DNA from 3 places in the Microbulbifer bruguierae genome. Region 1 is predicted to be linked to each of the others. Evidence: predicted binding sites of a transcription regulator. Region 1 holds the regulator's gene; each other region holds the start of a gene.
What was found. The regulator sigma-54, encoded in region 1, starts transcription at its own class of promoters, with help from an activator protein. The targets are predictions, from matches to a motif close to TGGCACANNNNTTGCNNT.
Positions count from the first base shown of each region.

Region 2: the regulator sigma-54 is predicted to act here: its motif matches at 1,539-1,556, upstream of PVT68_RS07335 (formate/nitrite transporter family protein).
Region 3: the regulator sigma-54 is predicted to act here: its motif matches at 941-958, upstream of PVT68_RS15960 (NarK family nitrate/nitrite MFS transporter).

Region 1 covers NZ_CP118605.1:1,560,035-1,563,311, reverse strand. Annotated here, with positions in the region: gene rapZ (RNase adapter RapZ) at 1-275, opposite strand, end outside; gene ptsN (PTS IIA-like nitrogen regulatory protein PtsN) at 355-816, opposite strand; gene hpf (ribosome hibernation-promoting factor, HPF/YfiA family) at 845-1,135, opposite strand; gene PVT68_RS06685 (RNA polymerase factor sigma-54) at 1,301-2,767, opposite strand; gene lptB (LPS export ABC transporter ATP-binding protein) at 3,012-3,277, opposite strand, start outside.
Region 2 covers NZ_CP118605.1:1,703,631-1,706,907, forward strand. Annotated here, with positions in the region: gene PVT68_RS07330 (nitrate regulatory protein) at 1-1,297, opposite strand, end outside; gene PVT68_RS07335 (formate/nitrite transporter family protein) at 1,795-2,646, shown strand; gene PVT68_RS07340 (bifunctional protein-serine/threonine kinase/phosphatase) at 2,687-3,277, shown strand, end outside.
Region 3 covers NZ_CP118605.1:3,866,812-3,870,088, reverse strand. Annotated here, with positions in the region: gene PVT68_RS15965 (CmpA/NrtA family ABC transporter substrate-binding protein) at 1-698, shown strand, start outside; gene PVT68_RS15960 (NarK family nitrate/nitrite MFS transporter) at 1,213-2,679, shown strand; gene PVT68_RS15955 (bifunctional protein-serine/threonine kinase/phosphatase) at 2,775-3,277, shown strand, end outside.

The DNA of each region.
Region 1 (3,277 bases):
GCGTCCAGATAGATAACGTCGCAATCCACACCGCTTTCCCGCAGGTCGCCGATTACCCGCGGGGCCTGACGTACATCGTGCCAAAGGTTGCGGGCGTCGATGCCGAGTGCGAGCTGGAGATTTTCTTGCGGCGGCTGCTCGGTGACCCGGCGTACCAGCTCGGGTAGCAGGCTTGCGGGGAGGTTGTCGATACAGTTGAAGCCAACGTCTTCCAGCAGTTGCAGGGCGGAACTCTTTCCGGACCCCGAGCGGCCGCTGATGATGACCAATCGCATTGCACAACGCTCCTTGCTGTTTGAACGGCGGATAGACCGGGTGCCGGCGGAGCAGGAGCCGCCGGATGGGCAGCAGGCATTATGCCGCGGCGGCGCTGTTTATGGCCAGTGCGTAGAGTTCGTCGCTGGTGGTCGCCTCGCGCAGCTTTTCCCGTACCCGGCTGTCACTGAACAGGGCGGCGATTTCCGCCAGGGTGTCGAGGTGTTCCTGATCCGCGCCTTCCGGTACCAGCAGCGCAAACAGCAGGTCTACGGGTTGGCGGTCGATCGCGTCAAAGTCTACTGCGGGAGAGGTGGTGCAGAGGACGCCGATTGGGCGCTCACAGCCGGGCAGGCGACAGTGGGGGATAGCGACACCCTCACCGATGCCGGTGGAGCCCAGGCGCTCCCGGGCTACCAGCTGGTTGAACACAGTGTCCGAATCCAGTTCTGGGTATTGTTCAGAAATCGCCTGGGCGATGTTGAGTAACAGCTTTTTCTTGCTGCTCCCCGCCAGGTGGCAAAGGCTCAGGCGGGGAGAGAGTAGTGCGTCCAATGTCATATCTTGCTGGTGGTCCAACGCTAGCGGTCTAGCGGTGACTGCGTAACTTTTCTTTGTGTTTAAGCAGTTGCCGGTCGAGTTTGTCGGTCAACGCATCAATCGCCGCATACATATCGTCCGCTTCCGAGTCTGCATACACATCCTTGCCATTCACGTGAATCCGCGCTTCGGCTTTCTGGATCAGTTTGCTGACGGAAAGAATGACCTCAGTATTGGTGATCAGGTCGTGGTGGCGGGAGAGTTTGTCCAGTTTGGTCAGGCAGTAATCGCGAATCGCCGGAGTCACTTCTACGTGGTGGCCACTGATGTTGGTCGGCATGGATTTCTCCTCATCGGGTTCAGCACAAACTGGCTGCACCCCCGCACAGGGCGGCACCCTACTAGGAAGTGCGCCAGAATGGAAGGATACACTCAATGTCTGGCTATTGGTTGTCCAGAAAGTGTACGAAGAGAGGTTACTGCGCCCATATTTTGACTGTTACAGTCAGACCAGTCGCTTGCGCTCGCTAGACGAAGGGATTCCCATGGACTCGCGATATTTGGCTACGGTGCGCCGGGCTACCTTGATGCCCTGGGCGTCTAGCTCCTGGGTAATCTTGTTATCGGATAGTGGCTTGCGCGGCTGCTCGCCGTCAATGAGCTTGCGGATCAGGGCGCGGATGGCGGTGGACGAGGCATCCTCGCCAGAATCGGTGCTCACGTGGCTGGAGAAGAAGTACTTGAGCTCGAAAACCCCGCGGGGAGTGAGCATGTACTTCTGGGTGGTTACCCGGGAAATGGTGGATTCGTGCATGCCGATAGTTTCGGCAATATTGGCCAGCACCATCGGCTTCATGGCTTCCGGACCCTGTTCGAAAAAGCCCTGTTGTTTCTCGACGATACAGGTTGCCACCTTGAGCAGGGTTTCGTGCCGGCTCTGCAGGCTTTTCAGGAACCAGCGCGCCTCCTGCAGGTTATCGCGCAGGTAGTTGTTTTCGGTGGAGTTGTCTGCGCGCTTTATCAGGGAGGCATAGGCGTCATTGATGCGCAGTTTGGGGGTGGTTTCCGGGTTCAGCTCCACTACCCAGCGCTGTTGCTTGCGGCTCACGATCACGTCTGGAACCACGTACTGGGGCTCTTCGCCACCAAAGGCTTCGCCGGGGTAGGGGGTGAGAGTCTGAATCAGGCGCATGACTTCGCCCAATTGTGCTTCGCTGAGACGGGTGCGCCGGCTCAGCTGACGGAAGTCCCGCTTGCCCAGCAGGTCCAGGTGCTGGCCGACTACGATCAGCGCCTGTGGCAGCCAGGGGGTCTGCTCAGGCAGTTGCCGCAGCTGTAACATCAGGCTCTCGCGCAGATCGCGGGCGCCACAGCCCACCGGTTCAAACTGCTGGATGGTTTTCAGTACCGCCTGCACTTCGTCGACATCCACGCCAATTGCGACGGCTATCTCTTCCAGCTCCGCAACCAGAAAACCGTTAGGGGCGATAGCGTCAACCAGGGCTTCGCCAATGTGCTTGTCTTCGGCAGTCAGCGGCGTCAGGTTGAGTTGCCAGAGGAGGCTGTCCTGCAGGCTTTCTGATGCGGCATTGCGTTGCTCGAGGGCGTAGTCTTCGCCCTCGTTGCCCTGGTAGCTGTTGTTGGTATAGATGTCGTCCCAGCGGGTGTCGACCGGCAGGTCGTCAGGGATGTCACTATTCCAGTCGCTGTCAGCGCTGGCGTCATTTTTTGTGTCAGCTGCGCCGTCGCTGTCTTCGCGCTGGGCTCCCTCCTGAGAGGGGGTGTTCTGTTCCTGATGAGATTCGCCGGCGTGCTCGTCAAAATCCGCTTCGAGTAACGGGTTGCTGTCCAGTGCGGACTGGATTTCCTGCTGCAGGTCCAGGGTCGACAGTTGCAGCAGGCGGATAGCCTGTTGCAGCTGCGGCGTCATCGTCAGCTGAGTGCCGAGTTTTAACTGGAGTGACTGCTTCATAGGAGTAGTGCCGGCAGAAAATTCTGGCGTGAATCCGCCGCGACAAATTCTGGGTTTGAAGCGGCGGCGTAAAGCTCATTTGCTGCAGACTACCGCGGAGGCATACGGAACACAAGCGGCACGTTAAGCAATAAGCGTGCCGAAAAATTGGTGAGCAGAGAGGAATGTTGGGGGTCGTTGTGCGGAATTGTGACAGACATCTGTATAGGAGCGGGGAAGTGTGGATGCAACTACTCGGATCCGCTCAGATAGTGAAGTCGTGTCCCAGATAGACGTCTTTTACCTGTTTGTTTTCGGCGACGTCTGTGGGGGCTCCTGCGGCGATGATATGGCCCTCGCTGACGATATAAGCAATTTCACAGATGTCCAGGGTCTCGCGCACATGGTGATCGGTGATCAGCACACCGATTCCGCGATCCCGCAGATGGCGGATGATCTGCTTGATATCGTTGACGGAAATGGGGTCCACCCCGGCAAAGGGTTCATCCAGCAATACAAATGCCGGGTTGG
Region 2 (3,277 bases), 140 kb from region 1:
CCCCCCCGGGGCGGTTGCCGATGTCGATGATTTTTTTGGCCACGTCAACCAGCTTCAGGTTCATTTCCATCGCCCGCTGCTGCATGGTGCGATAGGCCTCTTCCTCGTTCAAGCGCAGGCTGCGCATCAACACGCCCTTCGCCCGCTCGATCAGTTTGCGTTCGTTCAAAGCCCGGCGAGCTTCCTCCAGCTCTTCACTCACCCGACGAATATGCGTCACCTGGGAACGGATCAGGTCGTACAGGGAATGCGTCAACGTCTGCCCGTGCAACGCCGGCACGCTGGTCGCCGTAGCGCTGCCATACAGGCCCGGCACCTCCGGATCGAATAACACTGTCAACGCCGGCACCCGGTCCCAAACGGCGGACTTCATCATTTCCAGTTGCGCATAGTGGTGGCCAAGTTCCGCCTGTGCTTCGGCGACACGCTTGCGACTGGCCTCGCGCAATTTCGCGGTGATGGCATTCTCCAGGCGATGCATGGCGTCGATACGCGCGGTAGCCAGCTGGTACCAGACTTCGCTGATCTCGGAGGCAATCGGTTCACCGTCCTTGAGCGCGGCAATCATCAGGCGTAAACGCTGCAGATCGCGCGCATCCTGGCTGTCTTCTATCGCCTGCCAGCGCGCCAGCTCCACGTTTCCGGCGAATTCACAGAACACTTCCAGGCTGTGGCGCTGGCAGTCCTGTAAGTGGTTCAGGCGTCCGTGCAGGCTTTCATCGAAACTGCTGCCGGCAAAGCCGATGGCCCCCCAGGCGCGCTCCTGACCGGCAAATTCTTTCGCCTGCATAAAGTTGCCCAGGGCCACGAGCAATCTGGTTACTTCGGGATCATCCGCCACATCCGCAGCTTCCAGCACCACCGACAGCAAACCGGCAATCAGTCGGCAATATGCATCCGTGGATTCCAGTGCACTGACTTCAAAGGCATCGATATGCCGGCGCAGATTGACCAGTTCATCCAGACCGTGGAGAGCGTAAGCGATACCGTTCAGCAGCCGCATATCTCTGGGGCTGTCGTAGCGACCAGGTCCCAGATACTGCTCGTGCAGCAGTTGGCGAAACCCCCCTTCACTGTCGCTGCTGCAGTGCATCTGATCCTGGCGGTGATCCGCAAAACGAGCCCCGGAAGAAACCAGATAGATGTTGCTGATACCGCGCTCGCGCTGTAGCTGATGCACCAGATCAGAAACCGTCGTCACCAGTTCACAACTGCGCACCAGTCGCTGCAGCGCCTGAATCTCTGCGCGTTTGGCTGCCAGCAGAAATTTTTCTGCATCCTCTCTGTGATTGGTCATGACTCCGCGTTCCCCGAAAAATAATCCCTATTCTGAGCTGAGCAATAAACATTCCAGTAACAAGTTACGGCTTCAAAAATTTTCGATGCCAGAATCAGGTGGCACCATTTCAGTGCAAACAGGAAAATTCGCACCAGCATAAATCACTAAATAAGGATTTTTACGTCATTCTTTCGTAGAAGCCGCTAAAACCCCGCCGTTAATCCGTACTTTGGCAATGAAAATTTACTTTCCGGTAAGTTGGCACCGAGATTGCTATCAATTCCCTGTAGCGCGCTGTATGGCCTGGCCCATGCCGCTCACCAGGCCAGAGGCCTGCGACAAATAGAACACACTGGATAAAGGCGTCCATCACTTTCCGGCAACGGCCGGTCTGTGTGGGCGCTTTTTTTTGTGCCCCGAATTTCCAGTGCTGACGGACTGTTGCGGTACCGGATCGCTGAAATTCCTTGCACAGGTGGACACCCGATCCTTAAACACTCAATAAGGTGAAAACTATGGCTTATCTCGTTCCAACCGAATTTGTGACCAAAATGGTCGACGCCGGGGAATCCAAAATCTATATGTCCACCCGCGATACCCTGGTACGCGCGTATATGGCCGGCGCCATCCTCGCCCTGGCCGCGGTATTTGCGGTGACCGTCGCGGTTGCCAGCGGCTCCCATCTGGTGGGGTCCATCCTGTTCCCGGTGGGCTTCTGCATGCTCTACCTGATGGGCTTTGATCTGCTGACCGGAGTATTCGTTCTCGCGCCACTGGCATGGCTGGACCGTCGCCCCGGCGTCACCTGGGGCGGCATTCTGCGCAACTGGGGCCTGGTATTCCTCGGCAACTTCGCCGGCGCGCTCACCGTCGCGGTGATGATGGCCTTTGTGTTCACCATGGGTTTCAACACCGAACCCGGCGCAGTTGGCGCCAAGCTTGCCGCTGTTGGTGAAGCCCGGACCCTGGGGTACGCGGAATACGGTGCCGCTGGCTGGTTCACCATTTTCCTGCGCGGCATGCTGTGTAACTGGATGGTCTCCATGGGTGTGGTAGGCGCAATGATTTCTACCCATGTCAGCGGCAAGGTACTCGCCATGTGGATGCCCATCATGCTGTTCTTTTTTATGGCCTTCGAGCACTCCGTGGTAAACATGTTCCTGTTCCCCACGGCGATCATGATGGGTGGCGATTTCTCCGTGCTTGACTACTTCATCTGGAATGAAATCCCGACCGCACTCGGCAACCTGGTAGGCGGTCTGGCGTTCACCGGCCTGACCCTGTACAGCACTCACTACAAAACTGCCCCCAAGCGTCAGCTCACTGCTGCCGTTGACAGCAAGGCGGGTAACGAGGCCCTGGCCTGATAGCCGTTTGAGCCCCGCACCTGCGGGGCTTTATTTTTCTATGAATAACACACTCTCCCTGGAAATCGGCCACTACACCAGCGCAGGGCTGAAACCGGAAAATCAGGACAGCTGCGGTGCCCGTGTGCCACTGGATCCGCAGCTGGGCTTGAAAGGCGCTGCCTTCGCCATCGCCGATGGCATCAGCTCCAGTCCGGTCAGCGCCATCGCCAGTCAGACCGCAGTCAAAAGTTTTCTCGACGATTACTACTGCACCTCGGATGGTTGGAACGTGCAACAGGCTGCGGAGCGCGTACTCAAGGCAACCAACGCCTGGCTTTATGGCCAGACCCAGCAAAGCCCCTATCGTTTCGAAAGAGACAAGGGCTATGTCTGCACCTTCAGCGCGGCGATTCTCCAAGGCGCTGAAGCCCATCTTTTTCACTTGGGTGACTCGCGAATTTATCGCCTGCGTCGCGGCACGCTCGAACAACTCACCCATGATCACCGCAAATGGGTTGGCGAGGTACACAGCTACCTGAGCCGCGCCCTCGGCGCATCCCAACGGTTGGACGTCGACTACCGACAGGTGTCACTGGAACCCGGAGACCTGCTTGTTTTCACCACCGACGGGGTACACGAAACACTGCCG
Region 3 (3,277 bases), 2.2 Mb from region 1:
AAACCAACCCCCTCACCTTCGCCAGTGTATACCCCTTTGCCAGCCACACCCTGCAACTGCGTTACTGGCTTAACCACGCCGGCATCGATCCCGACCAGGACGTGCGACTCGTAGTTCTGCCACCAGAACAGATGGTGGATCACCTGCGGCGTGGCGATATCGATGGCTACTGTGTTGGCGAACCCTGGAATACCCTCGCGGTTCAGCAGGGCATCGGCGTGATCGTTGCCCCGAGCAATACCCTGATGCCAGCCATGCCCGAGAAGGTACTGGCGGTCACGCAAAGCTGGCACGATGCGAACCCCGCCACCCACCTGGCCCTGCGCGCGGCACTACTGGCCGCCTGCGGCTGGCTCAATGACCGCAGTCACCGCCGGGATGCGGTCGGTATACTGGCGCGACCGGAGTATCTCAATCTACCGGAAGAAACCATTGCCGCCTCTCTGGAGGACCAGGTCACCCTGCACCGTGGGCACGCGGGACACGGGGTCAAAGCAAACCCTGACTGGCACCTGTTTGCCCACCCGCAGACCGATCACGGCCTGCCGTCGACGAAGAAGGGACGGGAACTGCTGGCACTGTGCAACGAGATTGCGCCCACCGACTCCACGGAGGCGGAAGTCTTCCGGGCCGACCTCTATCAGCAAACCCTGGATTTTCTTCGCCACCAGAACCAGCAATTCTCACAAACCGTTTAATATCCCGCGGGCACCCTCGCCAACACAGGGCGACCAACATAGGGCGCCCGCCTTCAGTGCATAAATGACTGCACCAGTACACCAAATCAGGGCGTGCATTGCCGGAACAGGAGAGTTGCGAGACTCTTCACGTGCTCCCTTAAAAATAAAAAGAGTTTTTACACGCCATAATTATCGCCCTATTCCACTCACCCGCTGATTTTTGCACATTTTTCGCACTACCCCGTCATCCTGCACCGATATGGCACAAAAATTGAATACATATTGGGTATTCATTTGCTGCCGGTGGGCCGAAACTGGGCCCACTGTAAATAACAAGCGGGGGGATTTTTGTGGGTAATCCCACATTGATATAAGCGCCCGAACCATAGCAGCAATACCACAAATTGATGAAACGGACACCGAAGTCCACCGGCTACAGCCCGCCTGTACCCGTGGGCTTTTTTTATGCCCGCGATTTGGCGCCGGCGACGGAAGCAGGCTGATCAAATTCACACACTAACGGGATAGATTTATGTCCAGTGACTCCTTAAACCTTTTTTCCTTCCAGGGAAAAATCCGGGTGCTGCACCTGACCTGGATCGCCTTCTTCATCACATTTTTTGCCTGGTTCAACCACGCACCACTATTGATGGCGATCGCCGACAGCCTTTCGCTCACTTCCGAGCAGGTGAAGACCCTGTTGATTCTGAACGTGGCACTGACGATTCCCGCGCGGGTGATCATCGGCATGCTGACGGACAAGTACGGGCCGCGACTGACCTATTCCCTGCTGCTGGCCGTCGGCAGTATTCCCTGTTTTATTTTCGCTGTAGCAGACAGCTTTATCGCGGCGGCCATTGGCCGCTTTCTGCTCGGATTTATTGGTGCGGGTTTTGTTATTGGTATCCGTATGGTCTCCGAATGGTTCCCGGCCAAACAGCTGGGTACTGCGGAAGGTATCTACGGTGGTTGGGGTAATTTCGGCTCCGCCGCCGGCGCCATGACCCTGCCGACCATTGCATTGCTGTTTGGGGGCGAAGATGGCTGGCGCTACGCCATCGGCATTACCGGCATCATCGCGCTGGTTTACAGTGTGGTCTACTACAAGTCGGTAACCGACACCCCCAAGGGCGCCACTTATTTCAAACCGAAAAAAATTGGCGGTATGGAAGTATCCAGCCCCTCTGATTTTATTCTGCTGTTGATCATGAAGGTGCCAATGTATGCGGCACTGGCGCTGCTGACCTGGAAGCTGTCGCCGGCGGGCGTGGGTATGCTGGCACAATCGGTGGCCGTGGTTATTTATCTGGCGCTGGCGGCCCTGTATCTGTTTGATGCAAAGAAGTGCTACGAAATCAATAAAGAGGTTTTCGTCAAACTGCCGGAGCCGATTCACCGTTACAAATTCAAGCAGGTGGCGGTGTTGAACATCCTGTACTTTGCCACCTTCGGTTCCGAGCTTGCGGTGATCTCGATGCTGCCGCTGTTTTTCTCAGAGACCTTCACACTGGATCCGGTGAAAGCGGGTCTACTGGCTTCCGCTTATGCGTTTATGAATCTGATGTCACGCCCAGCGGGAGGTCTGATCAGTGACCGTTTTGGCCGCAAAAGCACGCTGTTAATTCTGACCGCGGGCCTGGCGATCGGCTACCTGACAATGAGTTCGATCGATGCCGAGTGGCCGCTGTATCTGGCGGTTGCCGCGGCGATGGCGTGTTCTTTCTTTGTGCAGTCTGGTGAAGGCGCGGTGTTTGCGGTGGTGCCGTTGATCAAGCGCCGCCTGACCGGGCAGATTGCGGGAATGACAGGCGCTTACGGAAATGTAGGCGCCGTGTTTTATCTGACGGTGCTGAGCATGGTTTCTTACCAGACCTTCTTCCTGGTGATTGCATGCACCGCAGTATTGGGTTTTGTTACGCTGCTGTTCCTCGAAGAGCCTGAAGGCCAGATGGCGGAAGTCATGCCGGATGGCAGTGTTTCTTTGATTGATGTCGCCTGAAGATTTCTGAAGCGGTACCCTGAATTTCCGGGTACCGCTATCTGGTTATCGGCGCATCACTTAACTTCGAATTCCTTACTGTTACCGACACTACTTTGAACAAAACCTGCGAAACCACCATCGTGCCAGATTTCGATCTGCAGGCTTCCAACGCGGAAAACCTGGAATTCGCCACCGCTACCGAATGCGGCCCACGCGCGTATAACGACGATGCGGTGGCCGTGTATCGGGCCACCGGCAGTGATCGGCGTTATCGCGGTTCACTAGCGGCAATTGCCGACGGTGTCGGCAGCGCGGAGGCCGGAGGTGCAGCGGCACGGGCTGCGATTAGTGGGTTTATTTCCGATTATTACAGTACGCCGGATTCCTGGTCGGTGAAGCAAGCTGCAGCGCGTGTATTACATGCACTGAATAGTTGGCTGTACCGGCAGAGCGGTGGTGCGGATGAAGTGCAGCGGGGCTGGCTAACGACGTTTTCTGCGGTAGTGCTTAAAGGCTCTACGGCGCATCTGATCCATATCGGGGATTCACGGATTTACCGGCTGCGGGATGGCAACCTGGAGTGCCTGACTCGGGATCACAGTCGCACACTGGGGCC